Regions from separate parts of the Streptomyces sp. NPDC042346 genome, predicted to be linked through region 2. Evidence: riboswitches for the same ligand, from Rfam matches in the RefSeq annotation. Region 2 holds a riboswitch; the other holds the start of a gene.
The links. Region 2 has a riboswitch for S-adenosylmethionine ahead of ACZ6K0_RS29950 (aminotransferase class V-fold PLP-dependent enzyme). Riboswitches for the same ligand answer to the same signal wherever they lie in the genome.
Positions count from the first base shown of each region.

Region 1 (4,839 bases), on a different contig from region 2:
CTCCTCGCCCCGCTCGAACTGGGTCAGCCGCGGCCGCACCAGGTGCCCGCGAGAGAGCCGCAGCTGCGCCGTCCGGTAGATCGCCGCGGCCATCCGGCCCAGCGCCCGCTCGTCCTGGTGCCGGTGCTTGCGCACGCCCACGTCCACCTGGGCGAGCGCGTCCAGGCCCACCGTGTGCAGCGCGTCGACGAGCAGCCCCAGCTCCACTCCGTAACCGACCGGGAAGGGCAGCCGCTCCAGGAGCGAGCGCCGCGCCGCGTACTCGCCGCCCAGCGGCTGGACGAAGCCGGCCAGCTGCGGCCAGTGGAGGTTGAGCAGCGGCCGCGCCACCAGCTCCGTCACCCGACCGCCCTGACCGGGAGTGTCTCCGAACGGGCGGTCGTACATCGCCTTGACGAAGTCGACGTCCGGGTCGGTGAGCAGGGGGCCCACGATCCCCGTCACGAAGTCCGCGGAGAAGTCCCGCAGGTCCGCGTCGACGAAGCACACGACATCCCCGCTCGTCACCATGAGTGACCGCCACAGGACCTCGCCCTTGCCGGGGACGGCCGGTATCCGGGGGAGGATCGCGTCCCGCGCGACCACCCGCGCCCCGGCCGCCGCGGCCACCTCCGCCGTACGGTCCGTCGAGCCCGAGTCGAGGACCACCAGCTCGTCGACGAGCGGCACCGCCTCCGACATCAGCTCGCGGCGGATCACGGCGACGATGTCACCGACCGTCGCCTCCTCGTTCAGCGCCGGCAGCACGACGCTGACCTTCGTGTTCCGCTTGGCGGCGAGGATCCGCTCCATCGGCCGGTCAGCCACGGACCAGGACCGCCGGGCCAGCCAGCGCTCCACCTCTTCCAGCACGTGATCTCCATCTCGCGGTACGGACGGCCCGTCCAGGCTCCCGGGCCTTCGGTTACAGTCTTGAACAACGCGGATGCCCGATGCACGTCGGGGTGCCGCCCGCGTCGGAGCGCAGGAACGAAGTTCACCGCGCTTCACAATCGAATACCGCTCATCCAGAGGGGCAGAGGGAAACGGCCCGTTGAAGCCCCGGCAACCCTCCAGTCGGTTACTCGTCCTCCAGCGAGGTCCCCGACTCGGGAAGGTGCCAAATCCGTCTCATGACGAAAAGTTCGTCATGGGAAAGATGAGGAGAAAGGGCCTCGCCTCCATGGCTGTACAGACGGTTACCCCCGCCACTTCGGTAGACCTCGGTCCCGCGTCCGGGCTTTCCTGTCGCGAATGCGGTGAAGTGTTCGCACTCGGCCCGATCTTCGCCTGCGAACTCTGTTTCGGACCGCTCGAAGTCGCGTACGACCTCCCCACCGGTGACCCCGAGGCACTGCGCAAGCAGATCGAGGCCGGCCCCGCCAACATCTGGCGCTACGCCCCCCTGCTGCCCGTCCCCGCCGACGTCGCCGAGAAGCCGAACCTGAACCCGGGCTGGACCAAGCTCGTCCAGGCCGACAACCTCGCCCGCGAGATCGGTGTCGCCCCCGGCAAGCTCTTCGTCAAGGACGACTCGGGCAACCCGACCCACTCCTTCAAGGACCGGGTCGTCGCGCAGGCCATCGAGGCCGCCCGCGCCTTCGGCTTCACCACGCTCTCCTGCTCCTCCACCGGCAACCTGGCCGGCGCCGTCGGCGCCGCGGCCGCCCGCGCCGGCTTCCGCTCCTGCGTCTTCATCCCGCACGACCTGGAGCAGGGCAAGGTCGTCATGGCCGGCGTCTACGGCGGTGAACTCGTCGCCATCGAGGGCAACTACGACGACGTCAACCGCTTCTGCTCCGAGCTCATCGGCGACCCGCTCGGCGAGGGCTGGGGCTTCGTCAACGTCAACCTCCGCCCGTACTACGGCGAGGGCTCCAAGACGCTGGCGTACGAGATCTGCGAGCAGCTCGGCTGGGTCATCCCCGACCAGCTCGTCATCCCGATCGCGTCCGGCTCGCAGCTCACCAAGATCGACAAGGGTCTGCAGGAGCTCATCAAGCTGGGCCTCGTCGAGGACAAGCCGTACAAGATCTTCGGCGCGCAGGCCGAGGGTTGCTCCCCGGTCTCCGTCGCCTTCAAGGCCGGCCACGACGTCGTCCGCCCGCAGAAGCCGAACACGATCGCCAAGTCGCTCGCGATCGGCAACCCGGCCGACGGCCCGTACGTCCTCGACATCGCCCGCCGCACCGGCGGCGCCGTGGAGGACGTGAACGACGAGCAGGTCGTGGACGCGATCAAGCTGCTCGCCCAGACCGAGGGCATCTTCGCCGAGACCGCGGGCGGCGTGACCGTCGGCGTCACGAAGAAGCTCGTCGAGGCCGGTCTGATCGACCCGGAGCTCACCACCGTCGTGCTGAACACCGGCGACGGCCTCAAGACCCTGGACGCCGTGGCCGAGGGCTCGCAGGCGACCGCCACCATCCGCCCGAGCCTGGACGCGTTCCGCGCCGCGGGCCTGGCCCTCTGAGAGGTACGAAGACATGGCCGTGAACGTCCGCATCCCCACCATCCTCCGCACCTACACGGGCGGCCGGTCCGAGGTCCAGGCCGAGGGCGCGACCCTCGCCGAGGTCATCGCGGACCTGGAGAAGAACCACACGGGCATCGCCGCCCGCGTCCTGGACGACCAGGGCAAGCTGCGCCGCTTCGTCAACGTCTACGTGAACGACGACGACGTGCGCTTCGAGCAGGGCCTGGAGACGGCCACCCCGGCCGGCGCGGGCGTCTCGATCATCCCGGCCGTCGCCGGAGGCTGACCGTCGGGCACAGTGCCGGAGGCCGCTGACGCCTCGGCGGCCTCTCGGCTGCCGCATCGCTTGTCCCGTCTTTCTTGAATTGCCCCTTCCGCTCCATAAAGCGGAGGGGGCAATTCTGCATGGTTGAACGGGGTAGAGTTGGGGAAGTCCCCTCCGCTGCTCATGCCGGACGCATATGAGAATGCGTCCTTGCGCGTCAGGAAGCAGCCAAAGTGCGTGTGCGTTGTGTACGTTCTGCGCGTTTTGCCGGGCCCGACTTGCCCCGGAACTCCGGGGATTCTCCCTAATTCCCCTTTCCGCCGTGCCCAGAATTCTCGCTCGAATGACCTGTTGCAGAGGGCAGTTGGGCAGATACATTCAGCGGCGGTCGACGCGTTCCGGCGCAGGGTCTGACCCCGGGTCCGCGAAGTGCGGTTCCCGCGCAAGGGCCAGTAATAGGGGAGTTAGGCATGGCTCAGGGCACCGTCAAGTGGTTCAACGCGGAGAAGGGCTACGGCTTCATCGCGGTCGACGGTGGTGCGGATGTTTTCGTCCACTACAGCGCGATCCAGATGGATGGCTACCGCAGCCTCGAAGAGGGGCAGCGGGTCGAGTTCGAGATTTCGCAGGGCCAGAAGGGTCCGCAGGCGGACATGGTCAAGCTCGCCGTCTGAGCGCGGCGCGATCGGCCACCGACGCAACGCCGTCGAGGGGCCCGCATCCCTGAGGGGACGCGGGCCCCTCGCGCGTTCCCGAAGGTGCGTCAGGTCCGTGACGGGCCCGTGCCGGGGCTGCGTCGGGCCCGCGTCAGGCCCGTGCCGGGGCTGCCCGAAACACGAGAGTCGCTTGCACTCTCCTAGGGCGAGTGCTAATCATTGGCGTTAGCACTCGGAAGGTGAGAGTGCTACGAGGATCGGGCAGACGAGGCCGCCGGCCGGGTGGGGCAAGGAACCACACGGAACAAGCGGAGGCCGTCCGTCGCGGGCGTCGGCGCGGTCCTGGAGCGTTATCCACCCCATGTCCGGGAGGACCACTTCACATGGCCAAGATCATCGCGTTCGACGAGGAGGCCCGGCGCGGTCTCGAGCGCGGCATGAACCAGCTCGCTGACGCCGTCAAGGTCACCCTCGGCCCCAAGGGCCGCAACGTCGTCCTCGAGAAGAAGTGGGGCGCCCCCACGATCACCAACGATGGTGTCTCCATCGCCAAGGAGATCGAGCTCGAGGACCCGTACGAGAAGATCGGCGCCGAGCTGGTCAAGGAAGTCGCCAAGAAGACGGACGACGTCGCCGGCGACGGTACGACCACCGCCACCGTTCTCGCCCAGGCGCTCGTCCGCGAGGGCCTCCGCAACGTCGCCGCCGGTGCCAACCCCATGGCCCTCAAGCGCGGCATCGAGAAGGCCGTCGAGGCCGTCTCCGGCGCCCTCCTCGAGCAGGCGAAGGATGTCGAGACCAAGGAGCAGATCGCTTCCACGGCCTCCATCTCCGCCGCCGACACCCAGATCGGCGAGCTCATCGCCGAGGCGATGGACAAGGTCGGCAAGGAAGGCGTCATCACCGTCGAGGAGTCCCAGACCTTCGGTCTGGAGCTGGAGCTCACCGAGGGTATGCGCTTCGACAAGGGCTACATCTCGGCGTACTTCGCCACCGACATGGAGCGCATGGAGGCGTCGCTCGACGACCCCTACCTCCTGATCGTCAACTCCAAGATCTCCTCCGTGAAGGACCTGCTCCCGCTCCTGGAGAAGGTCATGCAGTCGGGCAAGCCCCTGCTGATCATCGCCGAGGACGTCGAGGGCGAGGCCCTGTCGACCCTGGTCGTCAACAAGATCCGCGGCACCTTCAAGTCCGTCGCGGTGAAGGCCCCGGGCTTCGGCGACCGTCGCAAGGCCATGCTGAACGACATCGCCATCCTCACCGGCGGCACGGTCATCTCCGAGGAGGTCGGCCTCAAGCTGGAGAACGCGGGCCTCGACCTGCTGGGCCGCGCCCGCAAGGTCGTCATCACCAAGGACGAGACCACCATCGTCGACGGTGCCGGTGACAGCGAGCAGGTCGCCGGTCGCGTGAACCAGATCCGCGCCGAGATCGAGAACAGCGACTCGGACTACGACCGCGAG
Region 1 is NZ_JBVJEH010000001.1:155,478-160,316, forward strand. Features, by position in the region: gene ACZ6K0_RS00835 (glucosyl-3-phosphoglycerate synthase) at 1-852, opposite strand, end outside; SAM riboswitch class I at 1,001-1,145, shown strand; gene thrC (threonine synthase) at 1,139-2,449, shown strand; gene ACZ6K0_RS00845 (MoaD/ThiS family protein) at 2,463-2,738, shown strand; gene ACZ6K0_RS00850 (cold-shock protein) at 3,188-3,391, shown strand; gene groL (chaperonin GroEL) at 3,757-4,839, shown strand, end outside.
Region 1: it holds a riboswitch for S-adenosylmethionine, as region 2 does, so the genes downstream of both, thrC (threonine synthase) here and ACZ6K0_RS29950 (aminotransferase class V-fold PLP-dependent enzyme) in region 2, are expected to answer to the same signal.

Region 2 (4,839 bases):
CTCGGGTACGCGGTGGCGCACGCGAACAGCGAGCAGACGCTCGTCGGGGCGTCCGGGGCGATCTCCGGGGTGCTCGGGGCGTTCCTCTTCCTCTTCCCGCGGTCCCGGGTGACCAGCCTCTTCCCCTTCCTCTTCTTCCTGCCGCTGCGCTTCCCCGCCTGGATCGTGCTGATCTTCTGGTTCGTGCTCCAGTGGCTGGCGGCACGGGCGGCGGGCCCCGGCCCCGGCGTCGCCTATCTGGCCCACGTCGTGGGCTTCTCCGTCGGCTTCCTCTACGCCTGGGGCCGCTACCGGGGTGGGGATAGAGTGAAGGCTCCAGCCGCGGCGACCGAGGGAGAAAGCCAGCCGTGATCACCGCGATCGTGCTCATCAAGACCAGCGTGGACCGCATCCCCGAGATCGCCGAGTCGATCGCCGCGCTCGACAGCGTCAGCGAGGTCTTCTCGGTGACCGGCACCTACGACCTGATCGCCATGGTCCGGGTCCCGCGCCACGACGACCTGGCGGACGTGATCCCCGGAAGCATCAGCAAGATCCCCGGCGTCGAGGCCACGGACACCCACGTGGCGTTCCGTACGTACTCCCAGCACGACCTGGAGGCGGCCTTCGCCATCGGCCTGGAGTCCTGAGGCCGCACACGCGTCATGAGTGAAGGGGGCCTCCCGGTCGGGAGGCCCCCTTCACCCGTACGAGTGACTGATCAGCCGCGGTCCGGAACGCAGCGGCCGTCCTCGGTGCGGTACTTCCACTGCGCGCCGTCCCGGACGAGCTCCTTCACGGCGCCGACGAACCGCTCCACGTGCTCGTCCGGCGTACCGGCGCCGAAGCTCACCCGGATGGCGTTGAGCGAGCGCTCGCCGGGCGCGGCCTCGGGGGCGCCGCACTCGCCCGGGTCCTGCGGGTCGCTGCCGAGCAGCGTGCGGACCAGCGGGTGGGCGCAGAACAGGCCGTCGCGGACGCCGATGCCGTACTCGGCGGAGAGCGCGGCGGCGAAGTGGGAGCTGTTCCAGCCCTCCACGACGAAGGAGATGACGCCGACGCGGGGGGCGTCGTCGCCGAAGAGCGAGAGCACCTTGACCTCGGGCACCTCGGCGAGGCCCGCGCGGACCGTGTCGATCAGGTGCTGCTCGCGGGCGACGAGCTGGTCGAAGCCGGCCTCGGTGAGCGCCTTGCAGGCGGAGGCGATGGAGTAGACGCCGATGACGTTCGGGGAGCCGGCCTCGTGGCGGGCCGCGGTGGTGTGCCACTCCACGTCCACGCCGCCGTCGGCGCGGCGCGCCACCTTGCGGGAGGCGCCGCCGCCGGCGAGGTAAGGCTCGGAGTCCTGGAGCCAGTCGGAGCGGCCCGCGAGGACGCCCGAGCCGAAGGGCGCGTACAGCTTGTGCCCGGAGAAGGCGATCCAGTCCACGTCCAACTCCTGTACGGAGACGGGGTGGTGGGGCGCGAGCTGGGCGGCGTCGAGCACGATCCGGGCGCCGTGGGCGTGCGCGGCGGCGGCGAGCTCCTTCACCGGCCACAGCTCACCGGTGACGTTCGAGGCGCCGGTGACGCAGACCAGGGCGGGACCGTAGGGGTCGCGGTCGGCGAGCGCGCGCTCCAGGGTGGCGACGGCCTGCTCCGGGGTGCGCGGCGCGTTGAGGTAGGTGACGCGGGCGTCGCGCCAGGGCAGCAGCGAGGCGTGGTGCTCGGTCTCGAAGACGAAGACCTCGCAGCCGGCCGGGAGGGTGGCGGCGAGCAGGTTGAGCGAGTCGGTGGTGGAGCGGGTGAAGACGACCTGGTCGCCGGGGCGGCAGTCGAGGAACTCGGCGACGGTGACGCGGCTGTTCTCGAAGAGGTCGGTGGAGAGCTGGGAGAGGTAGCCGGCGCCGCGGTGGACGCTGCCGTAGTAGGGGGCGTACGCGGCGACGTCGTCCCACACCCGCTGGAGCGCCGGGGCGCTGGCGGCGTAGTCGAGCGCCGCGTAGGTCACTTCGCCGCCGGTGACGAGCGGGACGGTGACGTCCCGGCCGAGGACCGGCAGCGGGGCGGCGCAGCAGGGGTCGGCGGACTCGGCGGCGGAAACGGCGGTGGCGGCGACGGTGTTCGGGCGTGCGGACATGGCGATATCTCCCGGCGGGCGGTGCTGAATGGCTTCAGTGGAATCCGTACGCGGCCGGACACGGCGGGGTACGGGTGATGCCTCGGAGAACGACGGGTGCGTGGGTACGCGGAAGTGACCCTGTTCCGAGGGTGAAGTTGGGGCGGATTCGCCCTATCGCATTCGCTTGCTCACGGAAAAAGCTCCTCGAGAGACCAGGACCCCTGGTGTTCGAGGGGTCCGCGCTTGCCGTAGACCTCGCTGCCTACGGCCTGGTCTTCACCCGGGGCACCCCGCCACGGACGGAGGGTTGCCGGACAGCAAGCCGGGGCTTCACAGCTGTCACTCATGACCTGGCATGCATCCTGCCACATGATCGCGGAAGCGCAAGACCCCGGTCCGCATGCTGGACCGGGGTCTTGGCCGGGAACTAGGCGTTGCTGGCGGCGATCCAGCGCTCCAGGGCCTGGCGGGCCGCGCCGGAGTCGATCGCCTCGGCGCCCTTCGCGATGCCGGCCCGCAGCCGGTCCGCGAGAGTGCCCTCGCCCGGCTCCAGGGCGGTGAGCGCCGCCGCGGTGTTGAGGAGCACCGCGTCCCGTACGGGCCCGGTCTCCCCCGCGAGCAGGCGGCGGGCGACGTCGGCGTTGAACGAGGCGTCCGCGCCGCGCAGCGCCTCCAGGGGGACGAGGTCGATGCCCACGTCCCGCGGGTCGAAGCGCTCCTCGGTCACGGCGCCGTCGCGGACCACCCAGACCCGGGAGGTGGAGGTGGTCGTCAGCTCGTCCAGGCCGTCGTCGCCGCGGAAGACCAGGGCGGAGTTGCCGCGCTCGGCGAAGACCCCGGCCACGATCGGCGCCATGCGCGCGTCGGCGACGCCGACGGCCTGGGCCCGTACCTTGGCCGGATTGGTCAGCGGGCCGAGGACGTTGAAGGTGGTCCGGATGCCCAGCTGGCCGCGCGCGGCGGCGACGTGCCGCAGCGCCGGGTGGAACTTCACCGCGAAGCAGATGGTGATGCCGGCTTCCTCGGCGACCTCGGCGACCCGCTGCGGGGTCAGGTTCAGGTTGATGCCGAGCTTCTCCAGGACGTCGGAGGAGCCGGAGGCGGAGGACGCGGCGCGGTTGCCGTGCTTGACGACCTTCACGCCCGTTCCGGCGGCGACGATCGACGCCATCGTGGAGATGTTGACCGTCTTGGCGCCGTCGCCGCCGGTGCCGACGATGTCGACGGCGGGGCCCGGCACCTCGATCACGTTGGCGTGCTCGTACATGCTCCGCACGAGACCGGTGATCTCCGCGACCGTCTCGCCCTTGGCCCGCAGCGCCACCATGAATCCGGCGATCTGGGCGTCGGTCGCCTCGCCGCGCATGATCAGGTCCATCGCCCAGGCCGTGTCGTCGGCGGCGAGGTCGCGGCCGTCGAGCAGGCCGTTCAGGAGGACGGGCCAGGAGCGGCCCGCCGACGTAGGTCCTCCAGCGGGGGTCGCAGCGCTCATGGCAGCTCCTGGCAGTCACGTAGGGAAGTACAAGGCCACCCTATCGAGCCCCGGGGACGGCGAAGAGCCCCGTCCATCGAATGGACGGGGCTCTCACCGTGGCGACCTACATCAGTGGAAGGTCAGGGGATCAGTGGTGGCCGTGGCCGCTCTGGATCTCCTTGTACTCCTCCGAGGTGGGCTTGGCGACCTGGCTGTCGCCGCCGTAGTAGCCCTTGTTGAGCTTGACCCGGAGCTTCTCGATGGCGCCGATCTTGCGCTCGACGCCGTTCTCGTCGACCGCCGCCGGGAGCTCCGCGGCCTCGTACTGCTCGTGCGCCGTGAGGCGGTGCAGCTCGCCCTGGCTGAGCGGCTCGTGGACCTCGACGAACTCACCGTGCGGCAGGCGCTTGATGATGCCCGACTCGCGGCCGTGCAGCACCTTGTCCTTGTCCCGGCGCTGGAGGCCGAGGCAGATCCGCTTGGTGGCGATGAACGCGATGACCGGGCCGACGAAGAAGAAGATCCGCACGAACCAGGTGATCGAGTTGATCGACAGGTGGAAGTGGGTCGCCCAGAGGTCGTTTCCACCACCCACGAGCATGACCATGTACGCGGTGATCCAGGCGACACCGAAGGCGGTGCGCGTCGGAGCGTTGCGCGGGCGCTGCGAGATGTGGTGCTCGCGCTTGTCGCCGGTGATCCAGGACTCGATGAACGGGTAGACCGCGATCGCCGCGAGCACCGCCGGGAAGATCGCCAGCGGGATCATCACGCCCAGGACGAGCGTGTGGCCCCAGAGGTTGATCTCCCAGCCCGGCATGACACGGATCAGACCCTCGGCGAAGCCCATGTACCAGTCGGGCTGGGCGCCGGTGGACACCTGGTCCGGGCGGTACGGGCCGATGGCCCAGATCGGGTTGATCGAGGCGATCGCCGCGATGATCGCGATGACACCGAAGACCAGGAAGAAGAAGCCTCCGGCCTTCGCCATGTACACGGGCAGCAGCGGCATGCCGACGACGTTCTTGTTCGTGCGGCCGGGGCCCTCGTAATGCGTGTGCTTGTGGACGACCACCAGGATGAGGTGGGCGACCACCAGGCCCAGCATGATGCCGGGCAGCAGCAGCACGTGCGCCGAGTAGAACCGGGCCACGAAGTCGCCGCCGGGGAACTCCCCGCCGAACAGGAACATCGAGAGGTACGTGCCGACGACCGGCACGGACAGGATCGCGCCCTGCATGAAGCGGACACCGGTGCCGGAGAGCAGGTCGTCCGGGAGCGAGTA
Region 2 is NZ_JBVJEH010000009.1:10,123-14,961, reverse strand. Features, by position in the region: gene ACZ6K0_RS29960 (rhomboid family intramembrane serine protease) at 1-351, shown strand, start outside; gene ACZ6K0_RS29955 (Lrp/AsnC family transcriptional regulator) at 348-629, shown strand; gene ACZ6K0_RS29950 (aminotransferase class V-fold PLP-dependent enzyme) at 701-2,098, opposite strand; SAM riboswitch class IV at 2,315-2,431, opposite strand; gene trpD (anthranilate phosphoribosyltransferase) at 2,508-3,572, opposite strand; gene qcrB (cytochrome bc1 complex cytochrome b subunit) at 3,703-4,839, opposite strand, start outside.